Regions from separate parts of the Pedobacter cryoconitis genome, predicted to be linked through region 3. Evidence: riboswitches for the same ligand, from Rfam matches in the RefSeq annotation. Region 3 holds a riboswitch; each other region holds the start of a gene.

Region 1 (10,828 bases), 2.5 Mb from region 3:
TTTAGCTCCGTCTCGCCATGACGGATGATATATATTTCCTTATCCATTAATTAATTACCGGGAGCTTATAATACTGAGGCTTCACGTCCTCCTCAAAAACAAAATCTGTATAATCTGTAACTACATTATAAAAAGTATCTCTTTCGATAGGCTGACGGTGTACCTGTTTAATCAGATTAGCCAACTCGCGCGTACTCATACCAGGAGTCTGTTCTTCAGCACCCGCCATCGAATAAATCTTTGTTGTATCATCCAGCGTACCATCAATATCATCCACTCCAAAGTTTAAAGATAACTGAGCAGTCTGACGGCTGATCATTGCCCAATAAGCTTTGATATGATCAAAGTTATCCAGGTAAATACGTGCAATCGCATAGTTTCTTAAATCCTCTACCACAGAAACCTCAGGAACATGTTCCATCTGGTTATTCTGATTTCTGAACTTAAGTGGAATAAATGCCTGGAAACCACCTGTCTTATCTTGTAACTGGCGCAAACGTTCCATATGGTCAACCCTGTGCTTAAATTCTTCAATATGACCATATAACATAGTCGCATTCGTTTTTAAACCCAATTTATGTGCCTGCTCATGAATATCAAGCCATTGTTCAGCCGTACATTTATCATTCGCTATCTTTTCTCTTACCTCCGGATGGAAAATTTCCGCACCACCACCTGGCATTGAATCCAAACCGGCTTCTTTGAAATATTTTAATCCATCATAATGACTGAGTTTAGCCTTTTTAAAGATATAAAAGCATTCAACCGGTGTCAAAGCTTTAATATGCAATGACGGACGATGTGCTTTCACACTTCTAAAGAAATCTGCATAGAATTCCAGATTTTGCTTCGGTACTACCCCACCCGTAACATGTACTTCAGTTACTGGTTCATTATCATATTTCTTCAGGATATCCATCATCCCGTCTACACTCATTTCCCAACCGTCTTCTTTATTCTTAATCAAACGCGAATAAGAGCAGAAATTGCAGGTATAGATACAAACATTAGTAGGTTCAATATGAAAATTCCGGTTAAAATAAGTCTTGTCCCCGTGCTTTTGTTCCCTGATATAATTAGCTAAAACGCCTAAAAATCCTAGTTCAGCATGTTCATATAAATAAACACCTTCATCGAAAGTGATCCTTTCTTTTTGCTGAACTTTTAATGCTATCCCTCTCAGTTCCTGAGATAAATCGGCATTGTCCAGTATAAAAGTAAGCTTTGCAGTCGTATCCATCTTTGATTGATTTATACGTCAAAAGTAAGATAAAATCGACATAACACGGCGTAACAATACTTTTAAGCTGTCAGCTTTGTGTAAAAGCTATCTGAAACTACCTATAAAAGCTACCCGGAACTGCATGTAAAAACTATTCTGAACTGCTAGGTGACTGATGCTTTCAGACCCGGTTTTAGCTAACGCGGCAAGGACATTTAGCGCATAAAAAAAGCTGCATCTTGTTTAGAAGAAGCAGCTTAAAGATGTTATGTTTAATTAAAATCTATTTCATTGCTTTTGTAAAGTTCAGGATAATATAAGCTGGATTTTTTCCATAATCTACAGGTGATTTCAATACCAGACGATCTCCTGTTGCTTCAGAAAGAATTAACCTGTAACCTTCTGTTACATTCTTAGCTTTATCACCTTCATATAATTTCTTAAACTGGAAAGTCTGGTCTGCAGTACTTACTGACCAGAAAATACTTTGTGTTCTTGCTGGACAATCAGTAGTTCCAGGAAGCATATAAGATCCATTTCCACTGTTTGTTAATTTCCAGGTACTACCAATAAAACATTTGTACGAAGCTTCACTAAAAAGAGATTTTACGTTCATTGCAGGAACGCCATCAAAAGTGACGTCATTCAGTACCCAATTTCCAGACACATTTCCCCTTTTTAAACTAGCACCAGCAGATGCACCCTTAGGTGAACAGCCTTGTAAAACCATCAATGAACTACATAAAATGGCTGCTATAAATAATATTCTTTTCATATCTTGTATTTTCGAAAACAGCTTACACAAATCCTGCCAAAAAACCCAAAAACCTAAATTCTATGCAGACTGAAACCATTGCTATACACGCAGGAAATTTAACTCGCAGTACCACAGGGGATGTAACCGCTCCCATTAGCCTTTCCACCACATTTTTCAGAGACGAACAAGGTGGCTACCCTGGCGGACATATGTATAGCCGTGTCAGCAATCCAAACCGTTCTGCATTGGAAAAAGTAATGGCCGATCTGGAAAAAGGTGCAGATGCCTGTGCTTTTTCTTCTGGAAATACAGCTGGAATGACCCTTTTTCAGGCCTTAGCCCCCGGCAGCCATATTATCGCACCAGACGACATGTACTGGGGATTTAAAAAACAACTGCAATCTATCTTCGAAGGTATCCTGACCATAGATTTTATTGACCTGACTACCACAGCCACAATAGAAAGTTATATTCAAAGTAATACTGTGATGATCTGGGTAGAAACACCTTCAAACCCCCTGTTAAAAATCACCGATCTGGCAGCGATTTCCGTTATAGCTAAAAAACATCAGCTCATTTTTGCATGCGACAGCACATTTGCCTCTCCATGTTTCCAAAATCCAATTCTATCAGGAGCAGACATCGTGATGCATTCTTCTACTAAATATATTGGAGGCCATAGTGACGTATTGGGAGGCATCCTGATCACAGCTGCTAAAAATGAATTTTGGGATAAAATCAGGAATATTCAGCAAATCGGAGGCGCGGTACCCTCTCCTTTTGATTGCTTTTTGCTCTTAAGAAGTATCAAGACATTACCATACCGGATGCGCGGACACGCAGAGAATGGTATGGCATTAGCTAAACACCTCGCTGCACACTCAAAAGTTGAAGCCGTATATTATCCCGGCCTGCCTTCACATCCGCATCATGAAATAGCTAAAAAACAAATGAGCGCTTTCGGCGGCATGTTATCTATATTAATTAAAGGCGATGCTGAAAATGCAAAAAAGGTAGTGAATAAAGTCAAATTGTTTGCACAGGCTACAAGCCTTGGTGGCGTGGAAAGTCTGATTGAGCACAGAGCTTCTGTAGAAGGCCCCGACACCAAAACACCACAGAATTTAATTCGGATATCTGTTGGACTGGAACACATTGATGATCTGATTGCCGATCTGGAGCAGGCATTAGCCTGAATAAGCTACAAAAACAGCCTAGAATATTCAATTTAAATAGCTTAAAAACAGCGTATTAATTATTTTTCAGAATATTATTTTGGAAGTATACACAAATACACTACATTTGTAATTATATAGTGAAAGCTATTCAAGTCAACCCGTAATCTGGGTTTGATTTATAAAGAAGTGGCGAGAGACAGGCTCCGTGACCCACTGGCAACCCTCCCAAATGGAGAAGGTGCCAATTCCTGACCAGTTTGCATAGTGTATTCTGGAAAGATAAATTAAGACAAAATGAAAACTAACCACCAACTATCGCAATCAGGCGACCCTGTTTCTTACACGATCCAACACCTGCAAACTATTGCATGTATGTGTTGTTGCATCGGCTAAAAACAATCTTCCACGTAAAATTAGTTTTAGTTCAACCGGAAGGCCTTTTTTCAAAGGTATGCAATCCCTTATACGGATTCTGCAATCGCATTAAATCCCGTATCTGTCTGTAAAAATCCATTTTATCATTTTAAATCAGCGAAATCATGTCAGCTAATTATAGATTCGAAACATTACAACTTCATGCAGGTCAGGAAATTGACCCAACAACAGGTTCAAGAGCGGTGCCTATTTATCAAACTACTTCTTACGGATTTAAAAGTGCCGAACATGGTGCAAATTTATTTGCATTAAAAGAATTCGGTAATATTTACACCCGCTTAATGAACCCTACTACAGACGTTTTCGAGAAACGTGTAGCTGCACTTGAAGGCGGTGTTGCGGGACTGGCAGTAGCCTCAGGACAGGCAGCTCAGTTTATTGCCTTAAACAATATTCTGGAAGCGGGCGATAACTTTGTCTCTTCTCCTCATTTATATGGTGGTAGCTACAATCAGTTTAAAGTTGCTTTTAAACGTTTAGGTATAGAAGTAAGATTTGCTGAAAGTGATAACACACAAGATTTCGAAGCTAAAATCGATAAAAACACCAAAGCAATCTACCTGGAAAGTATTGGCAACCCATCTTTCAGTATTCCTGACTTCGAGAAGCTTTCTCTGATTGCTCAAAAATACGACCTTCCTTTAATCGTAGACAATACATTTGGTGCAGCAGGCTATTTATTCAAACCTTTAGAACATGGTGCGCACATCGTTGTACAATCTGCTACCAAATGGATTGGCGGACACGGCACAAGCATTGGTGGCGTAATTATAGATGGCGGAACCTATAACTGGGGAAATGGTAAATTCAAACAGTTTACCTCCCCTTCCGAAGGTTATCATGGCCTGGTCTTCAACGATGTCTTTGGAATTGGAAGTGACTTTGGAAATATTCAGTTTATCATCCGTGCAAGAGTAGAAGGATTAAGAGACTTCGGCCCTGCTATCTCCCCATTCAACTCCTTTCTTTTAATTCAGGGACTGGAAACTTTATCCCTGCGCGTGCAAAGACACGTTGACAATGCTTTAGCGCTGGCAACCTGGCTTGAAAACCATGAAGCCGTGAGTAAAGTATTTTATCCAGGCCTGGAAAGCAGCCCTTATCATCAAAACGCAAAGAAATATTTAAAGAACGGATTTGGCGCAGTGCTCTCATTCGAACTCCACGGTGGCAAAGAACAAGCAGTACAGTTTGTAAATGAACTGCAGCTCGTTAGCCATCTGGCCAATGTAGGTGATGCAAAAACACTGATCATACAACCATCAGCAACTACACATCAGCAATTAAGCGATGCAGAACAAGCAGCCGCGGGGATTACACCTCAATTACTCAGAGTATCTGTAGGAATTGAACACATCGATGACATCAAAGCAGATTTCGAACAAGCTTTTGAAAAGTTGTCATCAGGAAAATAGCTTTAAGCTTAAAAAAGAGAGAAATCAAATGTCATCAACACACCTATATAATTACCCAAAGCAATTTAAACTGGAGAACGGAAAGAAATTGCGCGGGATAGAAATTAGCTATCAGACCTTTGGAAAGCTAAATGCCAGCAAAGACAATGTGATCTGGGCATGTCACGCACTAACTGCCAATGCAGATGTCCTGGATTGGTGGAAAGGACTCTTTGGAGAAAAGAACTTATTTAATCCAGAAGAGCATTTTATAATTTGTGCAACGGTTATTGGTTCACACTATGGGAGTACAAACCCACTAAGTATTAATCCAGTAACAGGAAATCCATACTACTTATCATTCCCTGAGTTTACCATCAGGGACCTGGTTCATGGACATCAGCTCCTTGCCGAACATTTAGGCATTCAAAAGATCCGCGTATTGATCGGTGGATCATTAGGTGGACAGCAGGCTAGTGAATGGGCAATTATGGAAAGCAATAAAATAGAGAACCTGATTCTTGTAGCGACCAATGCGTATCATTCTCCCTGGGGAATCGCTTTCAACGAAAGTCAGCGCCTGGCCATCAGCACCGACCGTAGTTTTTACGCGCAACAACCTGATGGCGGTTTGAAAGGCCTGAAAGCAGCAAGAAGCATCGCACTGCTTTCTTACCGGACCTACGAAGCCTATAATGCGACACAACTAGAAAGTGTCAATGAAAAAACTGACGGCTTCCGTGCCTCTTCTTATCAGAATTACCAGGGAGAAAAACTTTGCAAAAGATACAATGCCTATAGCTATTGGTATTTAAGCAAAGCAATGGACAGCCACAATGTTGGCAGAGGAAGAAAAAGCGTTATTGATGCGCTGAAAACTATCAAGTCCAACACCTTGGTGATCGGAATTGAAAATGACTTCCTTTTTCCCTTAGTGGAACAGGAGTTTTTAGCCAAACACATACCAGGAGCAGAATTTCACAGTATCAATTCAGCTTATGGCCATGATGGATTCTTAATTGAAACAGACATACTAACTAATATCATCGGCAATTTCCTCAAAGAAAGTGTCAATAAAAAAATTATTAAACTGCATAAAACAGCATAAATGAGCAAGAAACTTAAAATTGGAATATTCGGTTTTGGAGTTGTGGGACAGGGACTACATGACATCATCCGTGGCCAGGATTTAAACCTGGAAATTATTAAAATAGCCATCAAAAATCCGGATAAGAAACGTAGTCTGGATGCCGGACTATTCACTACTGATCATGATGAGATTTTAAATAATCCAGAGATTAACACAATTGTAGAACTAATAGATGACGCGGATGCAGCGTTTGCCATTGCAAAAAAAGCATTGACCAGTGGAAAACACGTAGTCTCTGCCAACAAAAAAATGATTGCCAATCATTTAGCAGAATTGGTAGAATTGCAGGCTAAATACGGCGCTTCTTTACTTTATGAAGGTGCAGTATGCGGTAGTATTCCTATTATCAGAAACCTGGAAGAATATTATGACAATGAATTGCTGCATGGAATAAGCGGGATCTTTAATGGTTCATCGAACTATATCCTGTCTAAAATATTCAATGAAAACATGCCTTATGACGTGGCTTTAAAACAAGCTCAGGAACTTGGTTTCGCAGAAACCGATCCAATTATGGATGTTGGCGGCTATGACCCTAAGTTTAAACTGGCCATTGCAACAGCTCATGCTTATGGCTTATTTATTGACCCGGATAAGATCCTGAACGTTGGTATCCAGAATTTATCCGAACAGGATATTCAATATGCAAGAGAAAAAAATTACAAGATTAAGTTAGTGCCAACAGCCCGAAAAATCAGTACAAAACAGGTCATTACTTATGTATTGCCTAAGTTTGTAAAAGCTGATGATTTCTTATTTAACGTAGAAAATGAATATAATGGAGTTACTGTTCAGGCAGCTTTTGCAGACAAACAGTTCTTTTTTGGAAAAGGTGCTGGTGGCCACCCCACAGGTGCAGCAGTTTTATCTGACATCGCAGCGTTGAGATATGGTTACAGATATGAGTACAAAAAATTTCATCAGCAAAACGGACTCATCCATACAGACAATGTAAATATCGAAGTCTATTTAAGATATACACATGAATATACAGTTGAAAAGTTAAAGATCGAAAATATTGTAGAACGTTTTTCAAGGAATGATTTTAAGTATGTGATCGGTAGCGTAAGCTTGAAATCACTATTAGCAAATAAGGATTTACTCGTGCAGAAAGATGTTTTTATAGCACATACCGGAAGATTCACTTATACAGATAAACAAATCGAAGTGATTGCCGGCGAAGAAGCACTTGTGCACTAAAAGAGAAAGCTCTTATCTACCAAGAGAGAAAAGCTCTTATTTACGAAAAGAGAGAAAGCTCTTGTTCACTAAGGGAGAAAAAACTCTTATTAAGATACACAGCAACCCACTAATTAATAAACGAGAAAAGCCTTTCAGTTAATTCTGAAAGGCTTTTCTCGTTTATGTTTTTTTTACCAATTAGAATGCGGTAAATGATGCATAATGATCTCCGGTATAATATCGGCTGCCATCGTTACCAAGAACGATACGTTCCGCTCCTCTGTTTTGTCCGTTCACTTTTGGATTGACGTCATATTCTTTATAAGCCACCCCTTGTGGCAACAAACCTTCACGATTCTGGAATACTGTCCCTCCTACATAACCTTGAGGAGCTTTTCCATTTTTAGCTACATAATCAGCAACTGTATAAGCTTTTTGTGGAACTGTTACTGCTGCCTGTTCAGTCGTATGACCTGTAAGGCTAACTGTTGTGGCTTGCAGCGAATTTACTAAAGCTAAAGAAGGATTGCTGTCTTTCGTGAAAGATGAAAACAGCAAACCAAAAGTTAGCAGCGCGAATAAAATTTTAAAGTTTTTCATAGATCTTTTTTTTAGTGATTATTTATTGATGAATAGATAAATTAAAGATCAGTGATTTAAGTTAAACTTTTATGCGTTCAGCAAAACTTAATGCATTGTTCATAGTAAGCAAACATAACAGACAGTAAATATCATCAGCTTCTTAAGCAAAGGGACTTAGCCGTAATAACATAAATAAGCTACATCCTGATCACAGCTCACCTCAAATGAAGTACCCGCAGCAACATCAAATTCTTCTTGCGCACCGTAGACCTGGTAAGTATCCGTTAACTTCACTTTCATACTACCTGTGATCATGATCATCTTCTCTGGCGAAGAAGCCGAAAAAACATACGTTCCTTTCTTCATCACGCCTAGCGTAGCTTTACCCTTCTCGGTTTCCAGCCCAAGGCTTTGAACTTTGCCTTCAAAATATACATTATGGGATACTGTTTCATTTACAACAGCAGCATTAGTCTGATTACTCATGGTTTTATGGGTTTTTAGGTTATTCAAATATATTGACTATACACCCATTTACGTAAATTGCGGGCAGATATTTTCGAAGATAACAGTAGATGTTTATGAATATAATAGCAGACAATTTATACGGCAAATTCAGCATTTCTCCACTTATCAATGAATTAATTAACTCCAGGCCTTTTGAACGCCTTCAAAGAATACATCAAGGTGGTGGAATCTTTTTGGTGAATCCAAAACTAACATTGACCAGACATGAACATTCTATCGGGGTCATGTTATTGATTAAACTACTGGGCGGAACTGAAATAGAACAAGCAGCAGGATTACTTCATGACATTTCACATACGGCATTTTCTCACGTCATTGACTACGTATTTGAACATGCCGGAGAAGATTACCATGAAGAAATTTACCATAGAATTTTAAACAACTCTGAGATCCCGGAAATACTGAGCAAACATGGATACACACTTTCACAGCTAACAGCTCAAGACTTTAATATTCTGGAGCAACCCCTTCCTAACCTTTGTGCAGACCGGGTTGATTATGCTTTGAGAGACCTGTTTTATGCCGGGTTTATTAACAAAAAAGAAGTTAAAGACTTTATTTCAGCAATCTCCATTCATGAAGGAAGAATCATGCTGACTTCCATAGCAGCAGCAAAATGGTTTAAAAGTAAATTTGAGATTTTGAACAAGGACTATTTTGCAAAAAAAGAACACCTTTATGCCAATGAGAAACTGACAGCAATAATTAAACAGCTACTCTCTGAAAAGGCAATCACAACAGCCGACTTTGAAAAAGATGACACCCAGCTCCTGAAACTAATTGAAAATACGGTTGCCGGAAAGCAGCGTATTGAAGAAATTAAAAAACTACAGGATTTTGAAGCATACACACCCGGCTTCAACTTAAAAGACCGGGTAGTAGATCCGGAACTTTATATCGGCGGAAAATACGCCAGGCTCAGTGCGGTCTGAGACCAAATGTAATTCAAAACAAAAGGGGTATCCAGTTCACCAGATACCCCTTTGCTATAATTATATCCCTGCTCAGGGATTAAATTTCTCTGTTGATATCCCAGTTCTCCAGGTAATCTGCTACCCTGCGTACAAAAGTACCACCAAGCGCACCATTGACTACTCTGTGATCATAAGACAGCGAAAGGAACATAATATGGCGGATTGCAATTACATCACCGTATTCAGTCTCTAAAACAGCTGGTTTCTTTTTAATAGCCCCTACTGCAAGAATAGCTACCTGTGGCTGATTGATAATAGGTGTTCCCATTACGTTTCCGAATGAACCTACGTTAGTCAAAGTAAAAGTCCCCCCTTGCGTCTCATCAGGTTTCAGTTTAGAACCCCTTGCGCGGTTTGCCAGATCATTTACAGACTTAGTTAATCCAACAAGATTCAGCTGATCTGCATTTTTAATCACAGGAACGATTAAATTACCACTAGGTAAAGCAGCAGCCATACCAATATTTATATCTTTTTTCTTGATAATCTTAGTTCCATTCACAGAAACATTGATCATTGGAAAATCTTTAATTGCTTTAGTTACCGCTTCAATAAAGATTGGCGTAAAGGTGATCTTTTCGTTCTCCCTCTTTTCGAAGTTTTTCTTCACTTTATCTCTCCAAAGCACCATGTTCGTCACATCAGCCTCCACGAATGAAGTTACGTGCGCAGAAGTCTGCTTACTCATCACCATGTGGTCAGCAATGATTTTACCCATGCGGTCCATTTCAATGATCTCATCAGCACCACTTAAACTCACTACCGGCTGCGCACTAGCAGACTTTGCAGCCGCAACAGGCGCCGGTGCAGCAATAGTATTAACTGGCACATCTTTAACAGCAGCAACAGGCTGGCTTTGTTCAGCGCGGTTGGCTAATACAGCTCCGGTACTTTTACGGCCATTCTGAATATAATTTAACAGATCATCCTTAGTTAAACGGCCATCAGCACCACTACCAGCAATATCATCAAGTTCAGTTACACTAATCTGCTCCTGAGCAGCGATGCTCTTTACCAAAGGAGAATAAAAGCGATCCGAATCACTGCTATGCTGTGCAGAATTTACAGTTGAATCATTCAATTGTTCTGTTCCCGGAATATTTACCGCTGGCTCAGCTGCAGGAGCCTGTTCAGCCACTACTGGCTGCTCTTCCTTTTCAGCAGTTTTACTTTCAGCAGCATCCGTCTCGATTATTGCAATTACAGCACCAACCTGAACAACATCATCTTCTTTATATAATTGTTGGACCAATTTTCCAGCCACTGGTGACGGAACTTCTGAGTCCACTTTATCCGTTGCGATTTCTAACAGGGTATCATCCAAACTGATCATATCACCAGGTTGTTTTAACCACTTGATGACGGTTGCTTCTGCAACACTTTCTCCCATTTTAGGTAATAATAATTCGTATTGTGCCATTTAGTT
Region 2 (10,828 bases), 980 kb from region 3:
AAAACAGCGCAGGTAGTACGTCAGATCACGGATTCATTGTATACTTCTAAACCTGACGGCCTTTGCGGTAACGAAGATTTAGGACAGATGTCATCCTGGTATGTCTTTTCTGCTTTAGGGTTTTATCCGGTGAACCCAGCTAACGGAGAATATGTATTTGGTTCTCCACTGGTAGATCATGCAGTGATTAATCTGCCGGGTGCAAAGAAATTCGAACTTAAAGTGATTGGAAACAGTCCTAAAAATAAATACATCCAGAAGGCCATTTTAAATGGCAAACCTTATACTAAGAACTATCTCAGACATGCAGCTATTGTTGCAGGAGGGGAGCTGACCTTATACATGGGCGATCAGCCTTCCGCTACCTGGGGGGTAAATTTAGAAGACCGGCCTAAATCTGCCGGAGCTAAATAAGTTCAAGCATAAAAAAGCGGCCCTTTACAGTGCCCCCAGAAAGTGTCTAACTTTTTGGGGGCACTGTAAAGGGCCGCTTTTTGTATTAAATAATATTATCTGGCTATTTCACCTCGTTATAGTTGATATTTAGTTTCTCCAGTTCTTCAGCTGCATTAGCTCCTCTTTCTATATAGATGTTAAAGGCTGCTTTATTTCTAAAGTCTTCTTCTCCGGGATAGTTAGGCACATTGTCCCATTGTTCAGCTACATCATTTAATAAACCCAGTAAATTTGTCTTTCTGGCCGGGTTCTTTTCCTCGCATAAGAAAAAGGAATAATTACGGACTACAATAGCAAACCGGGTTTCTTCCAGCCAGCTTAAATCATTCAGTAACTCTTCCAGTGAATCCAGGCTGCTGCTATAATAATCAGGAAAGTCAAGTTGTCTGGCTAATTCGTGAATAAATTCATCCACAGTAACAATTTCACGTCCATTAATATTGACGGTACGTGCATTGTCTTTAATCAAATCCTTTTCTTTTCCAGCTTCAAAGAGGCAAAATCCATTCATGTCTTTAAAATTTTGTAAATGTTTTATAATGATCTCCGGTATAATACCGGGTGCCATCTGCTCCAATTATAATTCGTTCAGTCCCTCTGTTCTGCCCTTTGACTTTGGGGTTCACATCATACTCCTTATATGCTACCCCCTGCGGTAATAGCCCTTCGCGGTTCTTGAAGACTGTGCCGCCAACATAACCCTGTGGAGCTTTGTTGTTTTTAGCTACATATGCAGCAACAGTATAAGCCTTTTGCGGAACACCAGCTACCTTCACATTCTCTTCAGCATCTGCATCAGTTGATGATGAACTATCAAGGGCAGTTTTCTCCTGTTGGGTTGTGGTCTGATCAGTTACCGCAGAAGATCCTTTGCAGGAAAAAAGCAGGAGACAACAAGTAATTAAAGCAAGTAGAATTCTCATAATTTAAACGGTCTCCTTAAATATCAATGATTTATATGATAAATTTATAAGATTCTGAAGAATTAATAAAATGATAATCCCAATAAAACATTTATAAATGTGATCCTTAATTTACATCAAACCAAAGTTTTGTGGTTAAGGCATCTGTTCCCTGATGTGCCACTGCCGCTTTATAACCCTCAGGATTTAAAGACTGTTCGTTACCCGGGTAAATGAACCTTACCGGTATCTTACCATTCAATGCACCTGCAACAGGCGGAGTAAGTACAGGATAGTCCAATCTTCTCCATTCTGCGAAAGCTTCTAAACCCTGACCAAACAAGGCAATCCACTTCTGGTTTCCAATTGATTTTTTATAATTTGAAGCATCATATTGAACATCTGCTCTTGCTTTATAAGTCGCAATATCAGTCGTAGAGATACCATATTGTAATAAAGAAGCCTCTATGGCCTGACTATAAAGTGCAGCTGCATTCTCGCCCGTAAATCCTCTGGCAGCAGCTTCTGCACGGTCAAATAATAGCTCTGCATAACTGATAATTACTGCAGGGGCAGTAGGTGCAATAAAATAAGCACCCGGCTTTGAAGTACTTGTTAAACCCAATGCCGCAGCATCACCTGTAAGCAAGCCATTAGGCACGCCGGTATAAAGTTGTGTCTTTACTGCCTTGCTTGCATATACAGGCAGGCGAGGGTCGTTTAAAGCAGTTAACTGATCCACTATAGTCTTGCTGATCCTGTAATCATCACGGGTGTCAAACAGGTTGCTGATTGGATTTTGATTTGGAGATGCCTTATAGTTCAATTGTGCATTCTCAGCATTTGAACTGATATAAGTTCCACCTTCTGTCTGTATATCTGCAATAACCTGTTTCGCTAATGCCGGTTCGCGGTCAGCAATCCGTAAAGCAATTCTTAAACGCAGGGAGTTGGCAAACTTTTTCCAGTTCGCAATTGAATTGGCATAAATAACGTCGCCCAGAATTGCTTTTCCAGCAGGATCTAAACTTGCTTGTGCAGCTTTTAAATCACTTAATATGCCCAGATATACGTCTCTTTGTGCATCATATTTTGGCGTCAGGAATTGAGTGATATCACCAGCTTGTGAGTAAGGAACATCACCATAGGCATCAGTTTCCAAAGCGAATATCCATGATCTCAATACAAGAGCAACACCTTTATAGTTGGTGTTTCCCTGGGCATCTGCCAGTTTAATCAACTGGTTCAGGTTTACAATTCCCTGGCGGTAACCAATTGTCCATAAATCCTGAAAAGCGGTATTACTGAAAATATATCTGTCCGGATCTGTATACTGGATTTTTGCCCAGTGTTGTACAAACAGCAAACTTGAATTCATATTATTGGTTGTGCCCCAATAAGTGTCGGATGTATTCTTAATTGCAGCCGTTAACAGGAATTCGGGTTGCGCATCTTTTGATGCATTGGGATCTACATTGGTGTCTGTCAGATCTTTTTTGCAAGAAGTGGCAGCAATCAGCAATAAACCGGATAATAAAAGAGGTATATATTTTGTCTTCATGGGAATTAGAATTTGAAATTAAGATTGAAACCGATAGTACGGACAGTGGGCAGTCCAAGATCTTCAAGACCTTGTCCATTACCTGTGTTGAACGCAGATTCAGGATCTATGTTAGGTACATTTTTATGCAGGATAAATAAGTTTCTGCCAACAGCTGAAATCGTTGCGCTTTGCAAGCCAATAGATTTTATCCATTGGTCGGGTAAAGTATAACCTAATTTGATTTCTCTCAGTTTGATATAAGTTGCACTGTAAACAGATGCTTCATCAATATTATTCAATGATTTATAATATTGACTGGCAGAGATAATCGTATTGTTTGATGAGCCATCTGCTAAAGAGCCTCTGAAAACCATACCGTCATCATAGGTTGTTGCACCTGCAGGAGCTGCAACACCAGAGGTAATTTGTACAGCTTTACCAGCAGCATTCTTATAATAAGTTAATCCACCATTTTCAGCGCCACGACCCGGAAGGGTAGAGGCCAGTACGCCTGTATAAGTTCCGGTCGCATTGGTCCCTGAATAAATTTTACCGCCAACATGTGCATCAACCAACACGCTTAAATTAATTCTTTTGTAAGTGAAACTATTGGTAATCCCGCCTAACCAGTCTGGTGTATATTTTCCAAGGACTTTTTTAGAAGGACTTGCCTGTGGTGTCCCGTCTGCGCCAACAATAATATCTCCGGCAGGATTCCGGGCATAAGCAGTTCCGAAAATGCTACCATAAGGTTGTCCGACAGTAGCCAGAATCTGCACTGATCCATCAACGCCCAGCTGGTAACTCTGTACACCCTGATAAAGATCTTTTACTTTACTACGGTTCATGGAATAATTCACATTGATATCCCAGGTAAAGTTTTTTGTTTTGACAGGTGTTACCCCAAGTTGCGCTTCAATTCCTTTGTTGTTAATCGTACCCCCATTAACCAGTTTCTTTAAGAAACCTGTAGTCGGGCTTACATCCAGGCTCAAGATCTGATTCACACTGTTGCTATTGTATACACTGAAATCAAAACGGACTCTGTTCTTGAAAAGGCCAAGCTCAAAACCTGCTTCGGCAGATTTGGTCATCTCTGGTTTCAAATTCGGATTCAGATCTGTATCACTTAAATTTTGTTGCGGGTTACTATCAAACGGAGCGGTGAAAGAATAATTATTAATCAATTGATAAGGAGTGGCATCTTTACCAACCTGAGACCATCCACCACGAAGTTTGGCAAAGTTCAGCACGTCATTTTTGATATCAAATGCTTCGGTAAGGATTAAACTCGCATTGACCGAAGGATAGAAATAAGAGCGATTTTGAGCGGGCAGGGTTGATGACCAGTCATTTCTGGCTGTAAGATTCAGATAGGCATAATTTCTGAAGCCCAGTTGCGCAGAACCAAATGTACTGTATACCCTTTGTTTATTATAGATGTTAGACGAGATCAGCGGATCACGTGAATTAATAAGCGTATACAGGTTATTGATCGCTAATTTAGGAGCTTTCTGGTCGTTGTTTTCAAAAGTAGTTGTTCTTATGTTTCCACCCAATAAGAGATCAAGGTTGAAATCAGCATTTAATTTTTTGGTGAAATCCAGTCTTCCTTCCGTATTGTTCTCGTTGAAAGTATAAGCATCTTCTTCATAAGAACCGAATGGAGTACCATTCGTTCCATAAGCAATTTTTATTTTTCTGCGTTCAGTATAATAATCATTACCTGTTCTGAAGTTTGCTGATAAACCATCTATTATTTTGTAGTTCAGTTCTGCGCTTCCAATGAGTCTGTTACGAACCTGACCAACTGTGTTTTCGTAGGCAACAAAATATGGATTACTATAATAACTATTGTTCCAGTTGATATCTTTTCCATTGGCATCTTTGTAGGTCTTGAGTTGTTCTACATCAACCTGACGGCCAAACCAGGTAAACTGCAACATCGTGCTGCTTGCTCTTTTTCCACCTGAACCAGGTAAGTTTGCACTTGTGTTTACATAATTAGCTGAGGCATTGAAAGTCAGCTTTGGTGTTATTTTATAAGTCGTATTTAGCAGGAATGAGTTTTTTGATTGAGAAGAGTTCGGAATAACACCTTTCTGATCCAGGTTATTGTAAGAGAAACGTAAATCATATTTATCTCCTGAACCTGAAATTGCAATTCCATTATTCAAAGTGTAACCCGTTTTAAAGAAGTCACGTACATTGTCCGGATGTGCGATAAAAGGCACTGGTACTCCGTTAGAGTTGAATTGTGGGATTAAATGACCATCTAATCTTGGGCCCCAGCTTTCATCTACGCCATCATTCAGGCCTCCGCCTTTACCATCTACATAACTGAATTGGCCATTGGCACCTTGTCCGAATGAATTCTGATAAGATGGAATAGTTAACAAAGTAGAAAAGGTGGCATTGGAATTCACGCTGATACCTAAACCTTGAGCATTTTTACCTTTTTTAGTGGTAATCAATACTACACCTGCCGCTGCACGGGAGCCATACAGGGCAGCCGCGTTAGGGCCTTTCAGTACGCTCATCGATTCAATATCTTCCGAATTGATGTCTGAAATCGTATTCGCAAAATCACGTGAGCCGTCTGAGCGTAAGTTTTGTGAATTATCTACTGGCACTCCATCAATCACAAATAGTGGCTGATTGTTTCCTGATATAGAAGTTTCCCCACGGATAATAATCCTGGACGAACCCATATCTCCCTGGCTATTGGTGATCTGTACCCCTGCTACCTTACCAGATATGGAATTTAACAGATTGGTTTCTTTCGCTTCGGAGATATCTTTTGATTTTAACTCCTGTACCGAATAACCTAATGATTTTTTCTCTTTAGGGATGTTCAAAGCTGTAACCACAACTTCACTGAGTTCATTAGAAGATTCATCTAATTGTATAGCTATCGCGTTTGCTGAAGTTACTTTGAGTTCTTGAGCCGCATAGCCAATAGATATAATTTTTAAGATATCATTTGGTTTGGCGGTGATAGAGAATTTACCATTTCCATCAGTTTGTGTACCAGTATTTGTTCCTTTAACAGAAACGCTCACGCCAGGGATAGGTTGCCCGTTAGATTTCTCGGTGACCACCCCGGTAATTTTAGCGGTTTGTGCCGCAGCAGTCTGTACGATTATAAAGGATAGCAGGATCCCAAATAAGTATTTGTAAGTTTTATACATATTAATGGTCTAGTTATATAATTGGTGTGTTTAATTCAATTTATTACGCATAACGTTCTTTGAACAACTCTATTTATCAGGAATAATTAAGGGAATAGATGACAGCAACCAATTTATTTTCGGGTATATCTGTCACTTATCTTTTCCGCTTAAAGTGGATAGGAGTTAGCACCTTTTACAATTTGGGTGTATAGGTTGCTAAGACTTCACAGGGCCTTTCCCTCGGTCTTTCTTGATAAGTTAGAAATCAATGAACAGCTAATTGTCGGGCAAATATATAAATAAACTACTAAATCTATAGTATATATTTTATTAGTAGGATATTTTGAGATTTGGCAGACAATTGGTTGCTATTTTGAAAAGATGAATCAGCAAAAAAAGCCATTCCTTGATTAAAGAATGGCCTTTTGATTTGGGATTGAAAATTTGCTTATGCTATAACTTTTTTTAAATATCAGGCTAACCGATCACCGAAGCGATTATATTTTCCTGATAGCCAGATTCCAGGTTTGCGTTCAATCCCAGCGCAACATTTTCTGCACAGGGGAAGATCAGCAGCGGTAAATTGGTATTTGCCGCCATCTTTTGTGTATTGCTTAAATTAAAAAGCTGTTCCAGAAAAGTTTTATGGCGATGTACCATTACGAATACATTACAAGTCACATTTTCTGCAAGCCATTTTAAACCTGCTTTAACAGGCGTATGTTCTACTGCCCGGTAATAAATTTTGGGGTAGTTTATTTTATTGGCTACATCTTCCAGAAAACCAGTAACTAATTTTTTAGTATCTGCCTCTGGCGTATCCGGATGTTGTATATGCGCCAATGTAATCTCTGCATGAGATGGTTTTGCAAATTCGGCAAGCGCCTGAATGATATTCAGATCGCTATCCTCCATATCTGTTGCAAAAACAAACTTGTCCAGCTTCTTAAAACTTTGGTTTTCTGGTACGATCAGCACAGGCAGGGGCACAGCACCTATAATTTCGCGCATATGATTACCCATAATTAATGAACCCAAGCCCTTGCGATGTGTACCCATCACCAATAACATTAAATCTCTGTCTGCTGATAATTTATTGATAGACCGGTATAAAGGCCCTTCCTGACATTTAAAGTCTATAACAGGTCTGTAGGCATTAATCGGCAAAGTGGAGAGTTCTTCTGCTAGTTTTGTACCCAGCGCACGTAATTTTTCTTCACTATCTTTTTGTAAAATATTGTAATCTTCCATTGACCAGTAAACTTGCCCTCCTAAAGGTTCGGCCATGGGTACTAAAAAGGAATTATGAAGTGTAAGATTTGCATGAAGATGTTGTGCCAGGCATAAAGCATAGCGTGCGGCATTTTCTGCATTGTCGGAAAAATCGGTCAGTACGGTTATCGTGTTCATAGCAAAGGATGTTTATTTCACTAAAGTAAAAGTGGTGATAAACAGGCTGTTTAGCTGTGATGCCTGTCATATTATCCAATGATATTCGTCACCAGGATCACAAAAAATACGAGGTGTATTTTGAATTATAGAAATACTTACTATATTTACGTAATCAGTTACGTAAATAGGTATACACCATGGAGTTTTTCAATCAGGTAGGTAAAAAGGCAATAGGAAGCAGGTTGCGGATGTTGACAGAGAAGATCACAGAAGATGCAGCTCAGATTTATCAGTGTTATGATATTGATATGCAGCCGAAATGGTTTCCGGTTTTCTATGTGCTTTCACAGGGAGAGGCGATGACCATTACTGCGATCGCTAAAGAAATTGGTCATTCCCATCCTTCGGTCAGTAAGATTATTGGAGAGATGGCAAAAAAAGGTTTGGTTGACGAGAAAAAAGATGAAACCGACGGTAGAAGAAATATGGTCAGCCTTTCCCCAAAAGGAGACGAGATCACCGTAAAAATACAAAATCAATACGCTGATCTGGATAAGGCAGTAGCAGATATCGCGGCACAATCCAGAAACGATTTATGGAAAGCCATGGAAGAGTGGGAGTTCTTATTAGGACAGAAAACACTTTTACGCCGCGTGCAGGAAATTAAAAAAGAACGGGAAAGCAAAGAAGTCACTATTGTGAATTATATACCAGAATATCAGCAGGCATTCAGGGCCTTAAATGAGCAATGGATTTCCAACTGGTTTAAAATGGAGCAAGCAGACTATAACGCACTTGATGATCCTCAGGGTTATATCCTGGATAAGGGTGGTTATATATTGGTTGCGCTTTACGAAGGCGAGCCTGTGGGCGTGTGTGCGCTGATCAAAATGAATGATCCGGATTATGATTATGAGCTGGCTAAAATGGCTGTGTCACCGGCTGTACAGGGAAAAAGTATTGGCTGGTTATTGGGGAGTGCGATCGCTCAGAAGGCAAAAGAACTGGGTGCTCAGAAAATATACCTGGAAAGCAATACGATTCTCAAACCGGCTATTAATTTATACCATAAATTAGGTTTTGTGAAAGTAGCTGGACGGATTACTCCATATGAACGTTGTAATATACAAATGGAACTCGTATTAAGCTAGAGGAACTGGTGTTAAGTTAGATTTTCTGTTGTGCTTTAATAGCCAGATAACGGTTAACTACATTGACTGTTAAATTTTCTGGTGAAGTCAGGATACTGAGAATACCATGTTTTGCCAATTCTTTGACCATGAGCCGCTTTTCGTAGACAAACTTTTCTGCAATGGTTTTAATATAAATCCCTTCCACATCCCGGGCGGGTAAATCATGCATGGATTTGACAGCTGTATTTTCGAAAAAGACGATCATCAGCAAATGAAATTTAGCGATATGTTTTAAAAAAGGAAGCTGTCTGTGTAAAGCAGACATGCTTTCATAATTCGTGAAAAACAAAATCAGGCTCCGCTGCTTGATTACACTGCGGATAGCCAGGTGCAGCGCTTCAATATTACTTTCCAGGTATTGGGTCTTTTCTTTATATAAAACCTCCATTATTTTACCCAGTTGTCCAGGTCTGCGGTCTGCGGGGACTATACTCCCTATCTTTTCCGACATGGTGATCAATCCTGCTTTGTCATCTTTTAATAAGGCTACATTGGACAGGACCAAGCTTGCATTAATTGCGTAATCCATTAAACTTAACCCATCAAAGGGCATTTTCATCACTCTCGACTTATCAATGATACAGTAGATGTGCTGTGCTTTTTCCTCTACAAAAGAATTCACCATCAGTTCACCTTTTCTGGCGGTTGCTTTCCAGTTTACCGTGCGGTAATCATCACCCTGCACGTAATTTTTCACCTGGTCGAATTCCATACTGTGTCCAACACGCCTTATTTTCTTAATGCCTATCTCAGTCAGTCTGTTTGAGATAGCCATCAGCTCGTATTTACGCAACTGCAAAAAAGAAGGATAAACGGGAACAGTATGGGCCTTTCCAAAATTAAACCTGCGAGAAATCAAACCCAGCGGTGACTGGACATACAGGCGCGTCTCCCCAAACTCATATTCACCCCTTTTGACTGGCCTTAAGGTATAAGTGATTGTTTGATGTTCTCCAGGCTTTAACCTGCTTTTGAACCATAAATCTCTCTTTTGAAATTGAAAAGGGATCTCCTCTATAATCCCAATCTTTATAGGGAAGTTGAAAAAACTCTCTACATAAATATGAAGCTCATTGTCATCTCCATTACTTAGTCTTTCGGGAAGATCGCGGCGTAAAAACACTCCTTTACCGCTAAATAATAAGACCAGGTCAATAAAGACCAACAGCAGGAATGCCCAGAAGCAGATATATGGCAAATCACCTAACCACGGCAAAAAGAAAGCAAACAGGAATAAGCTGATAATTAAGCCTAAACCAGCAAACAATCTTTTACCCAGAAAAAGGTCTATATAATATTTGATGAATAAGTGTTTCAATCTTTTTGCGGTTTACCTTGGGATCTCTATTTTTTGAATAATCTGAGCAACAATATCGCTGGGAGTCAAGCCCTCCATTTCTTTATCAGGACTGAGCATGATGCGGTGCGCAAGTACAGGAGCTGCTACCTTGATAATATCTTCGGGGGTCACAAAGTCACGGCCCTGCATAGCAGCTATAGCTTTTGCTCCATTAATCAGTGCTAAAGAAGCACGCGGTGAAGCACCCAGGTAGAGTGACTTGTTATTCCTGGTTTCATGGACAATCTTTGCCGCATATTCAATTAATTTAGGCTCTACATGTAAGGCTTTGATCAGCGCGCGGCAAGTCTTGATCTGGTCTATACTTAAAACGGCTTTAACTTCTTTCAGGCCATCTTCCAGCTTATGCTGATGTTGTCTGGACAAGATGATGATCTCTTCTTCAAGCGTAGGATATTTAATCTCTATCTTAAATAAAAACCGGTCTAATTGTGCTTCGGGCAACCGGTAAGTTCCTTCATGTTCCACTGGGTTTTGTGTCGCCAGTACCATAAAAGGTTCGTCCATTGGATAAGTATGTCCATCTACAGTGATCTGACGTTCTTCCATGACTTCAAACAGCGCAGACTGTGTTTTTGCGGGTGCACGGTTGATTTCGTCAATCAGTATGATGTTTCCGAAAACCGGCCCCTTTCTATACTCAAAAGACGCTGTTCTCGGGTCGAAAACAGAAGTTCCCAAAACGTCTGAAGGCATCAGATCGGGTGTAAACTGAATTCTTGAAAAGACAGCATCAATACTTTTTGCAATGAGTTTGGCGCTGAGTGTTTTAGCGACTCCCGGAACCCCTTCCAGCAAAAGATGCCCAT
Region 3 (10,828 bases):
AGATTTAGATGATGAAATAGCACAGCTATTACGCCGTAGTAAAAAGCCGGTTTTCATTGTCGTAAATAAAGTAGACAATACTTCATTAGAAAATGATGCAGCTGTATTCTACGGATTTGGCCTTGGAGATATTTATTCAATCTCTTCCATGACAGGTTCAGGTACAGGTGACTTACTGGATGACGTGATCTCACACTTTGAAGATGACGTAGTCGAAGAAAATGCTTTACCAAAGCTGACAATTGTCGGCAGACCAAATGTGGGTAAATCTTCCCTGATCAATGCCTTAATGGGCCAGGATAGAAACATAGTTACCCCAATTGCAGGTACAACACGCGACTCCATCCATATTCACTACAATCAGTTCGGACATGAATTTATGTTCATCGACACCGCAGGGCTTCGTAAAAAAACAAAAGTAAAAGAGAACATCGAGTTTTATTCTGTGATGCGTACCATTAAAGCCCTTGAAGAGGCTGATGTAGTATTGCTGATGATTGACGCTGTTGATGGCCTGGAGTCTCAGGACGTTAATATTTTCCACCTGGCAGAAAAGAATAAAAAAGGTATTGTAATTCTGGTCAACAAATGGGATTTAGTAGAGAAAGATCATAAAACTATGAAAGCTTTCGAAGAACAAATCCGTGTTAAACTACAACCATTCACAGATATTCCAATTGTATTTACTTCAGTATTGAGTAAACAACGTATTTTCAAAGCAGTTGAAACAGCACTGGAAGTATTCAAAAACAGAGGAAAGAAAATCCCTACCTCTAAACTGAACGATGTGATGCTGCCAATCATTGAAAAATATCCGCCACCAGCATTAAAAGGAAAATACATTAAAGTAAAATACGTGACGCAAATCAATGCAACCTCACCAATGTTTGCTTTCTTCTGTAACCTTCCTCAATATATCAAAGAACCGTATAAACGTTTCATAGAGAATAAATTACGTGAGAACTTCGACTTTAGCGGAGCACCAATCCAGATCTACTTCAGACAGAAATAGAAACTAAAAAACATCAACAAGCGGTATTAGATTTAATACCGCTTTTTTTATGCCTCAATAAATAGGTTTTTGAATACCGGATAAATTTTATTGCATGCTCGATATCGCCTGCTTCACCATACTGTCATTTAAGTTCAAAGCCTTATAATAGCCCGCTTCCCCTAAATGATACTTACACAGTAAAGCCTTCAGGTCACTATAAATAACCGGCTTTGCAGCAGCCAGCTGCCTGGGATCAATCACCATGTTTTTGCTCTGTATAAATTTCACAAAGTCCTTATAATCCGTATCACTGATACTGAAACTTGCTAAATTCTGCTCCAGGTAAGCCGCAGTATAACGGTTCGCCAAAACATCAAACACATAGTCAAAAAGAACCTTTTTGGTCAAAAGCGTTCCATAGAACTTATTCATCCCGGTTGTGTCCATTTTCACATAGATATCCGGTTCAATACCGCCACCTGCAAAAACTTTTTTACCAGAACCCGTTGTAAAAGCAAGATTTCTTCTTAAACTATCTTTTGCAGCTACAGGTTTATCCGTTAGCTCACCATCATTATAACGGTCATCGATCTCATTCTGGTAAGCTGTGTACCCTTTTTTATAAGACTTTTGAATACTACGGCCCAAAGGTGTGTAATACCTTGCAATAGTCAGATTCAGTGCAGAACCATCCCCAAAAGGAAACTGCTCCTGAACCAGCCCCTTTCCAAATGAGCGGCGTCCAATAATAATCCCCCTATCCAGATCCTGAACAGCGCCTGCCAGTATTTCACTTGCAGAAGCCGTATTTTCATTAATCAGCACAGCAAGTTTACCATTTTCAAACTCCCCTCCCCCAGTGGCAATATAATCAGTACGCGGTTCGTGTTTTCCCTCTGTATAAACAATCAGTTTATTTTCCGAAAGAAGCTGATTAGCCAGTCCGGTAGCTGCAGTTAAATAACCTCCGCCATTATCGCGCAGATCAAGTACCAGTTTTTTCATTCCCGCAGCCTTCAATGTTTTTACAGATTCTATAAAATCCTTATCCGTATTTGCCCCGAATTCACTGATCCGGATATAACCCGCATCCGCATTGATCATATAAGCCGCATCAATACTGCTCACACTGACTCTGCCCCTTTTAATAGTTAACATCACAGGATGTGCAGATCCGGAATGCAAAACGACCAATTGGACCGGAGTTCCCTTTTTGCCCTTGATTTTCCCAATCATTTTATCTCTGGTCAAGTGTTTACCACTGACAAATAAACTGTCTATTTTTAGAATTTTATCTCCAAGTTTTAACCCTGCAACCGAAGCCGGCCCATCTTTGATCACATTTGTCACCAGCAGCGTATCCTTAAGAATATAATACTCAATACCTATACCTTCAAAATTGCCTTCCAGCATATCTGTCTGTGCATTTGCTTTGACTGGAGGAAGATAAACACTATGAGGATCGAGCTGATGTAATAAACTATCAATCTCCAGGTGACTTAAAGTATCCGCATTAATCTCATCCACATAATTTCTGTTGATCAGATTGATAATTTCATCTACCTTATTTGAGTTTTTATCCGCGAACTGGACACTGTGTTGAAAAGTGAAACCCTGATCCTTTAAAAACTTGTAACCCAAGAACATACCACCTATTAATGTGACAGAGTAAGTGATTGCGACAAGCAGGTTTTTGCGGGTAGTTGGTTTCATGAAATAGCAGTTGCACAAAGCTATGAAATTACGCTGTTAATTAACCTATTAACCCCATTAGAATTGTAATTGTTTAAGATTTTATTATAATCCTCAATTGTTTGTAAATATTCAGCTGTAAATCTGCCCGAAATGCATTCATATTTCCCTGTTAAAAAGAAATTGACGATTTTTAACAAAAAATATATAAAATGATACGGATCACTGAACAAGAATCGAAGTACCATAATATTGATCAGATGGAAGTGCTTGACATTCTGAAAGGTATAAATAACGAAGATAAAACAGTTCCCATGGCAGTGGAAAAGGCGATCCCGCAAATTGAGAAACTGGCTGCTGCTGTAGCAGAGCGGATGAAAAGCGGAGGCAGGTTATTCTATATTGGCGCAGGTACAAGCGGCAGACTGGGCGTAGTTGACGCCTCAGAATGTCCACCTACATTTGGCGTCCCTTTTGATCAGGTAGTCGGAATTATTGCAGGTGGAGATCAAGCGATCAGACGCGCCGTAGAAAACGCAGAAGACGACGATGCCCAAGCCTGGATAGACCTGCAGGAATTTACGATCAATGCGAAGGATAGCCTGATTGGTCTTGCCGCATCAGGAACTACCCCTTACGTAGTAGGTGGACTAAAAAAAGCAAGAGAAAACGGTGTACTCACCGGTTGTATCATCTGTAATGAAGGAGGCCCTGTGGTCGAAGCCAGCGATTTCCCTGTTGAAGTTATAGTAGGCCCGGAATTTTTAACGGGATCCACCCGGATGAAATCTGGTACTGCCCAGAAACTAGTCCTGAATATGCTCAGTACAACAGTGATGATCAGATTAGGCCGCGTCAAAGGAAACAGAATGGTCGACATGCAATTAACGAATCATAAACTCGTTGACAGAGGTACACAGATGGTCATGAACGAACTCCAGATCGATTATAAAAAAGCCGAAGACCTGCTGATCCGTTACGGAAGTGTTAGAAAGGCTGTGGAAGCCGGTACTAAATAAAAATATTATGCACGAAATAGAACCATTTTACCGCTGGCGTGACGACTATATAGCCGCGGAAGACCCCCGGTCACCATTTTACAATACCGAATACTCTGAGTTTTATTTCGATAAGCAGCTTTACAATTTCCTGATCCACCCGCAATGGGATGATTTTGGATCCAACACACTTTACATTAAAGTGCTGTATGTAGACTATGACCACCATTACGCGATCATTGAATTTATTGGCGAATGGAATGATGCCATAGGAAATGACATTATGCTGCTGAAAAGAGAAATTCTCGAACTGATGATCGACGAAGGCATCAACAAGTTTATCCTCATTGGAGAAAACGTGCTTAATTTCCACTCTTCAGAAGACAGTTACTATGAAGAATGGTTTCAGGATGTGGAAGACGGATGGATTACCGGGCTTAATTTCAATCCGCATGTAATCGAAGAATTCAGAAGCAGCAATATTGATTACTATATCAATTTTGGTGGGGAACTTGACGATTTGGCATGGAGGACAGCAAAGCCACTTCAAATCTTTCATAAAGTTGAAGAAATTCTGACAAAAAGACTAGGGGCATAGCTTTTGCTGATAGAAATAGATTCGTATATTTAATTAAATTTTAAAATAACATGGATAACAACAATAATAATTGGTCACAACAATCAGTATTTGTGGAAAACCAAACAGGATCAGTTGCAAAGAAATTCTTTGCCAACGTGTTTTTATGGATGTTTGTAGCGTTGAGTCTATCAACACTGGCTGCGGTTTACATGGCAAATACGCCAGAAATGTTAAGCTACCTGATCAATCAGGAAACAGGTAAAATGTCTATGATAGGTTATGTTGCTATGTTTGCTCCGCTTGGACTGGTGCTTTTAATGAGTGCAGGGCTAAGCAAGTTATCATACAGCGCTTTATTAGGCGTATTTATTCTGTATTCAGTATTGACCGGTGTCAGTCTGAGTTTCATCTTATTGATTTATACAACAAGTTCAGTAGTAGCTTGTTTTGCTGCAGCAGCAGGGATATTTGGTTTAATGGCTGTATTGGGTTATACGACCAACACCGATTTAAGTAAATTCGGATCAATCTTAATGATTGGTGTAGTAGGCCTGGTAATTGCCAGTGTAGTGAACATGTTTCTGAAAAGTTCAAGTTTTGATTATATCATGAGTTTCTTCGGTGTAGCGATTTTCACTGCATTAACTGCTTATGATGTTCAAAAACTGAAACGTATCGGTGCAGGTATTGAAGAAAACGGTGGTACTATGGCTGTTGATGACACTAAGAAATTAGCGATCATGGGTGCCTTATCTCTTTACCTTGACTTCCTGAATATCTTCATCTTCTTATTGAGAATATTCGGAGGAAGAAAATAAACCAGTATTAGTGGTTATAAAGCCGGCCAATGAAGTGCCGTCAAGAAATTAAACACTTCATGACGGCACTTCATTGGCCGGCTTTTTTTTGCTGATCTTTAATACTATTCTCAATTACATCCTTAGAAAAATACGCTAACCACACAGAACATTGTTCCGTATCATACCAATATTTGCCTGATTTTTGCAATTTTATATGCTTTAAACTCTATTTGCTTGGAAATGATTTTTCTTTGTTGCATTTTTGTATTAAGCTTATAAAGAAAGACGGAGGGATTAGACCCGACGAAGTCTTAGCAACCTGTGCTTACAAGGTGCTACATTCTACTCGAACAGTTTCGGCTATTCCTGAAAGATAAGTTAATTCGATCCGGCACCGGATTTCTGATTAGGCCTTTATATAAAATTTTCTGTCTTTAAGATACTGCATCGCATGAGTTGCTTGAATACAGACAAATGGCTACCCATCAACACAGATAATGAGCATAAGAGAAGAGCTTAAAAAACGAATACTAATCATCGATGGCGCAATGGGCACCATGATCCAACGCTATATCCTGACTGAAGAAGACTTCAGAGGAGCGCGCTTTGCGAATCATCCATGCGACGTCAAAGGAAATAATGACCTGCTGAATATTACCCGTCCTGATATCATTAAAGCTATCCATACCGAATATCTTAAAGCAGGAACAGATATCATTGAAACCAATACTTTTAGTACGCAAAGAATCTCTCTTGCGGATTATAAGATGGAAGAACTCGACTATGAAATGAGTTTTGAAGGCGCTAAAATAGCCAAAGAAGCAGTCAATGAATTCATGGCTGCAAATCCAGACCGCGTTTGCTTTGTTGCAGGTGCTGTAGGCCCGACTAACCGTACCTTGTCCATCTCACCAGATGTAAATGACCCGGGATACAGAGCCTTAACCTTTGATGAACTGGTTGACGCTTACTACAAACAAATCAGAGGATTGGTTGATGGCGGATCAGACCTGTTATTAATTGAGACCATTTTTGATACTTTAAATGCGAAGGCAGCAATCTTTGCTATCAAAAAATACGAAGAAATTATCGGGCGAAAAATTGAAATTATGATTTCCGGAACCATTACAGACGCATCAGGCAGAACACTATCCGGTCAAACTGTAGAAGCTTTCCTGAATTCAATCCTTCATGCCAACCCATTGAGCATCGGCTTTAACTGTGCACTGGGTGCAAAAGACATGAGGCCCCATATTGAAGAGCTGTCTGCCAAAGCACCCTGTTACGTATCTGCATACCCTAATGCAGGTTTACCAAACGAATTTGGAGCTTATGATGAAATGCCCAACGAAACAGCTTCATTGGTTTCAGACTTTATTCAGCATGGTTTTGTCAATATTGTGGGTGGTTGTTGTGGCACTACGCCAGAGCATATTGCAGCCATTGCCGCAAAAGCCAAAAACATTACCCCAAGACAAATACCAGAAATACCACGTTACCTTCGCCTGAGCGGACTGGAACCTGTAACCATTACGCCCGACAGCATGTTTGTCAACATTGGTGAAAGAACCAATATCACAGGCTCCCCAAAATTCTCCAAGCTAATTTTAAGTGGTGACTACGAAGCCGCACTCACCGTTGCCAGGCAACAAGTAGAAGGCGGGGCGCAAGTCATTGACGTGAACATGGACGAAGGGATGCTGGACTCTGAAGCCGCAATGACCAAATTCCTGAACCTGATTGCTTCAGAACCTGATATTTCAAAACTGCCGATCATGGTCGATTCTTCTAAATGGAGTGTCATTGAAAACGGTTTAAAATGTTTACAGGGAAAAGGGATTGTCAATTCCATTTCACTCAAAGAAGGAGAAGATAAATTCCGTGAAAGTGCCCGTAAGATTATGAATTACGGTGCAGCGATAGTGGTGATGGCCTTTGATGAAAACGGACAAGCAGATAACTTTGAACGCAGAAAAGAAATCTGTAAACGTTCTTACGACATCCTGGTAGATGAAATTGGCTTCCCGGCAGAAGATATTATTTTCGACCCGAATATCTTAACCGTAGCCACGGGTTTAGAAGAACACAATAACTATGCAGTTGATTTTATCAACGCAGCACGCTGGATTAAAGAAAACCTGCCCTATGCGAAAGTAAGCGGTGGTGTATCCAATATATCTTTCTCTTTCAGAGGAAACAATACCGTACGTGAGGCCATGCACTCTGCCTTTTTATTCCACGCTATTAAAGCCGGACTGGATATGGGAATTGTGAATTCCGGGATGCTGGAAGTTTATGAAGCTATCCCTGCCGAATTACTGGAACGCGTAGAAGACGTTTTGTTAAACCGCCGGGAAGATGCTACAGAACGCCTGGTAGACTTTGCAGAAACGGTAAAATCTAAAGGAAAAGAACTCGTTAAAGACGAAGAATGGAGAAAAGCACCCGTAGAATCCCGTCTTTCCCACTCTTTGGTTAAAGGTATTATTGAATACCTGGATGCCGATGTAGAAGAAGCAAGGCAACAATACGCCCGCCCTATTCACGTGATTGAAGGCCCGTTAATGGACGGAATGAATATCGTAGGTGACTTATTCGGTGCCGGAAAAATGTTTCTCCCACAGGTCGTAAAATCGGCCAGGGTAATGAAGAAAGCCGTAGCTTACCTGCTTCCCTTTATTGAGCAGGAGAAACTGGACAACCCCGATGGTGACCAAAGCTCTTCGGCAGGCAGAATCTTATTGGCCACAGTAAAAGGCGATGTTCATGATATTGGTAAAAACATTGTAGGCGTAGTATTGGCCTGTAACAACTTTGAAATTGTCGATTTAGGCGTGATGGTCCCTGCACAGGAAATTATCAGAAAAGCCAAAGAAATCAACGCAGATATTATTGGTTTAAGCGGGCTGATCACACCTTCACTGGATGAAATGGTTCACTTTGCCAAAGAAATGGAACGTGAAGGCTTTACCGTACCCCTGTTGATTGGTGGTGCAACCACTTCCAGAATACATGCCGCTGTAAAAATAGCGCCAAATTATTCTGGCCCTGCCATTCACGTACTGGATGCCTCCAGAAGTGTGACCGTATGCAGTACCCTGATGAACGCAGAAACCCGCGGTGGTTATATTGATAATATCAGGCAGGAATATGATAAGGCCCGGGAAGCACATTTGAATAAACGTAATGATAAACGTTTCAAATCTATTGAAGAAGCAAGGACCGATAAATTTACGATTGACCCTGCCCTTGTAGCTCCTGCACCTAAATTCCTCGGGACTAAAACATTTGAAGATTACCCGCTGGAAATCCTTGTGCCTTATATCGACTGGACTCCTTTTTTCCACACCTGGGAATTAAGAGGCAGTTATCCAAAAATATTCAACGACAAATCAGTTGGCGTAGAGGCAAAAAAACTATACGATGATGCCCGTGTACTGTTACAAAAGATCGTTGACGAAAAATTACTGACCGCTAAAGCAGTGATCGGTTTCTGGCCGGCACATGCCAAAGGCGATGATATCGTATTAGATGTGGATGGCAACCCCGTGACTATCCATACCCTGCGTCAGCAAGCGGAGAAAGTTGCCGGAGAACCTTATTACGCCTTATCAGATTTCGTGGCAACTAAAGAAGATGGTGTTCAGGACTATTTTGGCGGTTTCGCAGTGACTACAGGTATTGGCTGTGACGAAATGGTGGCTGAATTTGAAGCGAACTATGACGATTACAACAGTATTATGGCAAAAGCACTGGCGGACAGGCTGGCTGAAGCATTTGCTGAACACTTGCATGAATTAGTCCGTAAAGATTACTGGGGCTACGCAAAAGACGAACAATTGACTAACGAAGATCTGATCAAAGAAGAATACGCAGGTATCCGTCCGGCACCAGGTTACCCTGCATGCCCGGACCACACCGAAAAAGAAACACTGTTTGACTTATTGGGTGCAGAACAAAAAATCGGGCTGCGCTTAACAGAAAGCTTCGCGATGTACCCAACCGCAGCAGTCAGCGGATTTTATTTCTCACACCCTCAATCCAGATACTTCGGCCTCGGGAAAATAACCAAAGATCAGGTAGAAGAATACGCAGTCAGAAAAAACATGTCACTTGAAGATACCGAAAGATGGCTTAGTCCGAATTTAGCCTATTAACCTCACAACAAAACTTAAATGAAGATCACCGACCACGTCACCAACGCCAAGGGCAAAACCTTGTTTTCTTTTGAGCTCCTGCCGCCAGTTAAAGGAAAAAGCATCACAGATATTTACGATGCCATAGACCCTTTGATGGAGTTTAACCCACCCTTTATTGATGTGACCTACCATAGAGAAGATTATATCTATAAACAACATGACAACGGCTTGCTGGAAAAGGTTTCTTACCGTAAACGTCCGGGTACCGTAGCCATCTGTGCTGCGATCATGAACAAATACAAAGTAGATGCTGTTCCGCATTTAATTTGTGGTGGCTTTACCAAAGAAGAAACAGAAAACGCCCTGATTGACCTTCAGTTTTTAGGAATTGATAACGTGCTGGTTTTACGTGGAGACGCAAGACACGCAGATTCGACCTTTATCCCTACCCCCGGCGGACACGCTTATGCGACTGATCTTTTAGGCCAGGTTAACGACATGAATAACGGAAAATATCTTTTTGAAGATCACTCAGCCTTTCAGACAGATTTCTGTATTGGTGTAGCCGGCTATCCTGAAAAGCATTTTGAAGCACCAAACTTAAAAGCTGACTTCAAATACCTGAAGCAAAAAGTAGATATGGGCGCAGAATTTATCGTGACCCAGATGTTTTTCGACAATGCTAAATACTGTGATTTTGTTGCCCAGTGCAGAGCAAATGGGATAAATGTCCCCATTATTCCCGGACTTAAACCGATTACTTCTTCTAAACAACTCATCAGTTTACCGAAAATATTCCATATCGACCTGCCAGAAGATTTGACAGAAGCCATACAGGAATGTAAAAATGAAAAGGACGTAAAAGAGGTAGGAATCGAATGGATGATTCAGCAGTGCAAAGAGTTAATCAAAGTTGGCGCTCCAGTACTTCATTTTTATACCATGAGTAATCCTGAACCAACAAAAAGAATTGCCCGCGCAGTTTTCTAATTTAGAGGTCAGATTCTGCTCCTGATGAATATTTGGCAGATTCTTTGTATATTTCGTTCTCTACAAAGAACGATATGAGAAGGACGACATTGATGGTACTTACAGTTATTGGCACTTTAACTTCCTGTAATGCTTTAAAGAATACGGTAGAAGCAAGTTCAGATTTATCCAAACTCGGAGGAACCTGGGAGCTGAATTATATCTCAGGCCCAAGGATTGCTTTTAACGGTTTGTACCCAGGCCAGAAGCCGACCCTGATTTTTGACCTTGCAGATAAAAAGGTAAGCGGTAACAGCAGCTGTAACTCTTTCTCCGGAAAGCTGAATGCAGATGATACGTCCATTAACTTCAATCAGCCCATGGCAGTTACAAAAATGGCCTGCCCGGGTGAAGGAGAATCGGTTTTCTTTGAAACCTTAAAAAAAGTAAATAAATACTCCATCAAAGGAGATACGATACTAAATTTTATGATGGGAGATATCGCCATCATGCGGTTTAAAAAGATAAAATAATTATAAAGCCTGTATCATAAATCAGAGGGCACTGAAAAAGTCCCTTAGAAAAAAATGGATAAAAGGAGTAGAAAGCATAGTTTTTCTGCTCCTTTTTTGTATTTTAAAGGTGTATTAGAACTG

Evidence for each region. A riboswitch is a leader RNA that binds a small molecule or an ion and turns the genes downstream of it on or off. The one in region 3 is predicted to bind S-adenosylmethionine.
Region 1: it holds a riboswitch for S-adenosylmethionine, as region 3 does, so the genes downstream of both, AY601_RS08440 (O-acetylhomoserine aminocarboxypropyltransferase/cysteine synthase family protein) here and metH (methionine synthase) in region 3, are expected to answer to the same signal.
Region 2: it holds a riboswitch for S-adenosylmethionine, as region 3 does, so the genes downstream of both, AY601_RS18475 (SusC/RagA family TonB-linked outer membrane protein) here and metH (methionine synthase) in region 3, are expected to answer to the same signal.

What each region holds. Positions count from the first base shown of each region.
Region 1 covers NZ_CP014504.1:1,972,937-1,983,764, forward strand. Annotated here, with positions in the region: gene AY601_RS08420 (histidine phosphatase family protein) at 1-47, opposite strand, end outside; gene mqnE (aminofutalosine synthase MqnE) at 47-1,240, opposite strand; gene AY601_RS08430 (lipocalin family protein) at 1,506-1,997, opposite strand; gene AY601_RS08435 (trans-sulfuration enzyme family protein) at 2,060-3,175, shown strand; SAM riboswitch class I at 3,331-3,443, shown strand; gene AY601_RS08440 (O-acetylhomoserine aminocarboxypropyltransferase/cysteine synthase family protein) at 3,697-5,007, shown strand; gene AY601_RS08445 (homoserine O-acetyltransferase family protein) at 5,036-6,094, shown strand; gene AY601_RS08450 (homoserine dehydrogenase) at 6,095-7,336, shown strand; gene AY601_RS08455 (ribonuclease domain-containing protein) at 7,517-7,918, opposite strand; gene AY601_RS08460 (pyrimidine/purine nucleoside phosphorylase) at 8,075-8,386, opposite strand; gene AY601_RS08465 (HD domain-containing protein) at 8,482-9,360, shown strand; gene AY601_RS08470 (dihydrolipoamide acetyltransferase family protein) at 9,440-10,822, opposite strand.
Region 2 covers NZ_CP014504.1:4,416,995-4,427,822, reverse strand. Annotated here, with positions in the region: gene AY601_RS18495 (GH92 family glycosyl hydrolase) at 1-414, shown strand, start outside; gene AY601_RS18490 (barstar family protein) at 518-967, opposite strand; gene AY601_RS18485 (ribonuclease domain-containing protein) at 972-1,379, opposite strand; gene AY601_RS18480 (SusD/RagB family nutrient-binding outer membrane lipoprotein) at 1,486-2,919, opposite strand; gene AY601_RS18475 (SusC/RagA family TonB-linked outer membrane protein) at 2,925-6,092, opposite strand; SAM riboswitch class I at 6,226-6,334, opposite strand; gene AY601_RS18470 (universal stress protein) at 6,552-7,484, opposite strand; gene AY601_RS18465 (bifunctional helix-turn-helix transcriptional regulator/GNAT family N-acetyltransferase) at 7,664-8,617, shown strand; gene AY601_RS18460 (DUF58 domain-containing protein) at 8,634-9,977, opposite strand; gene AY601_RS18455 (AAA family ATPase) at 9,990-10,828, opposite strand, start outside.
Region 3 covers NZ_CP014504.1:5,397,601-5,408,428, reverse strand. Annotated here, with positions in the region: gene der (ribosome biogenesis GTPase Der) at 1-1,012, shown strand, start outside; gene AY601_RS22955 (S41 family peptidase) at 1,100-2,707, opposite strand; gene murQ (N-acetylmuramic acid 6-phosphate etherase) at 2,899-3,705, shown strand; gene AY601_RS22945 (hypothetical protein) at 3,713-4,282, shown strand; gene AY601_RS22940 (Bax inhibitor-1/YccA family protein) at 4,333-5,082, shown strand; SAM riboswitch class I at 5,335-5,444, shown strand; gene metH (methionine synthase) at 5,562-9,221, shown strand; gene metF (methylenetetrahydrofolate reductase [NAD(P)H]) at 9,240-10,193, shown strand; gene AY601_RS22925 (META domain-containing protein) at 10,268-10,705, shown strand.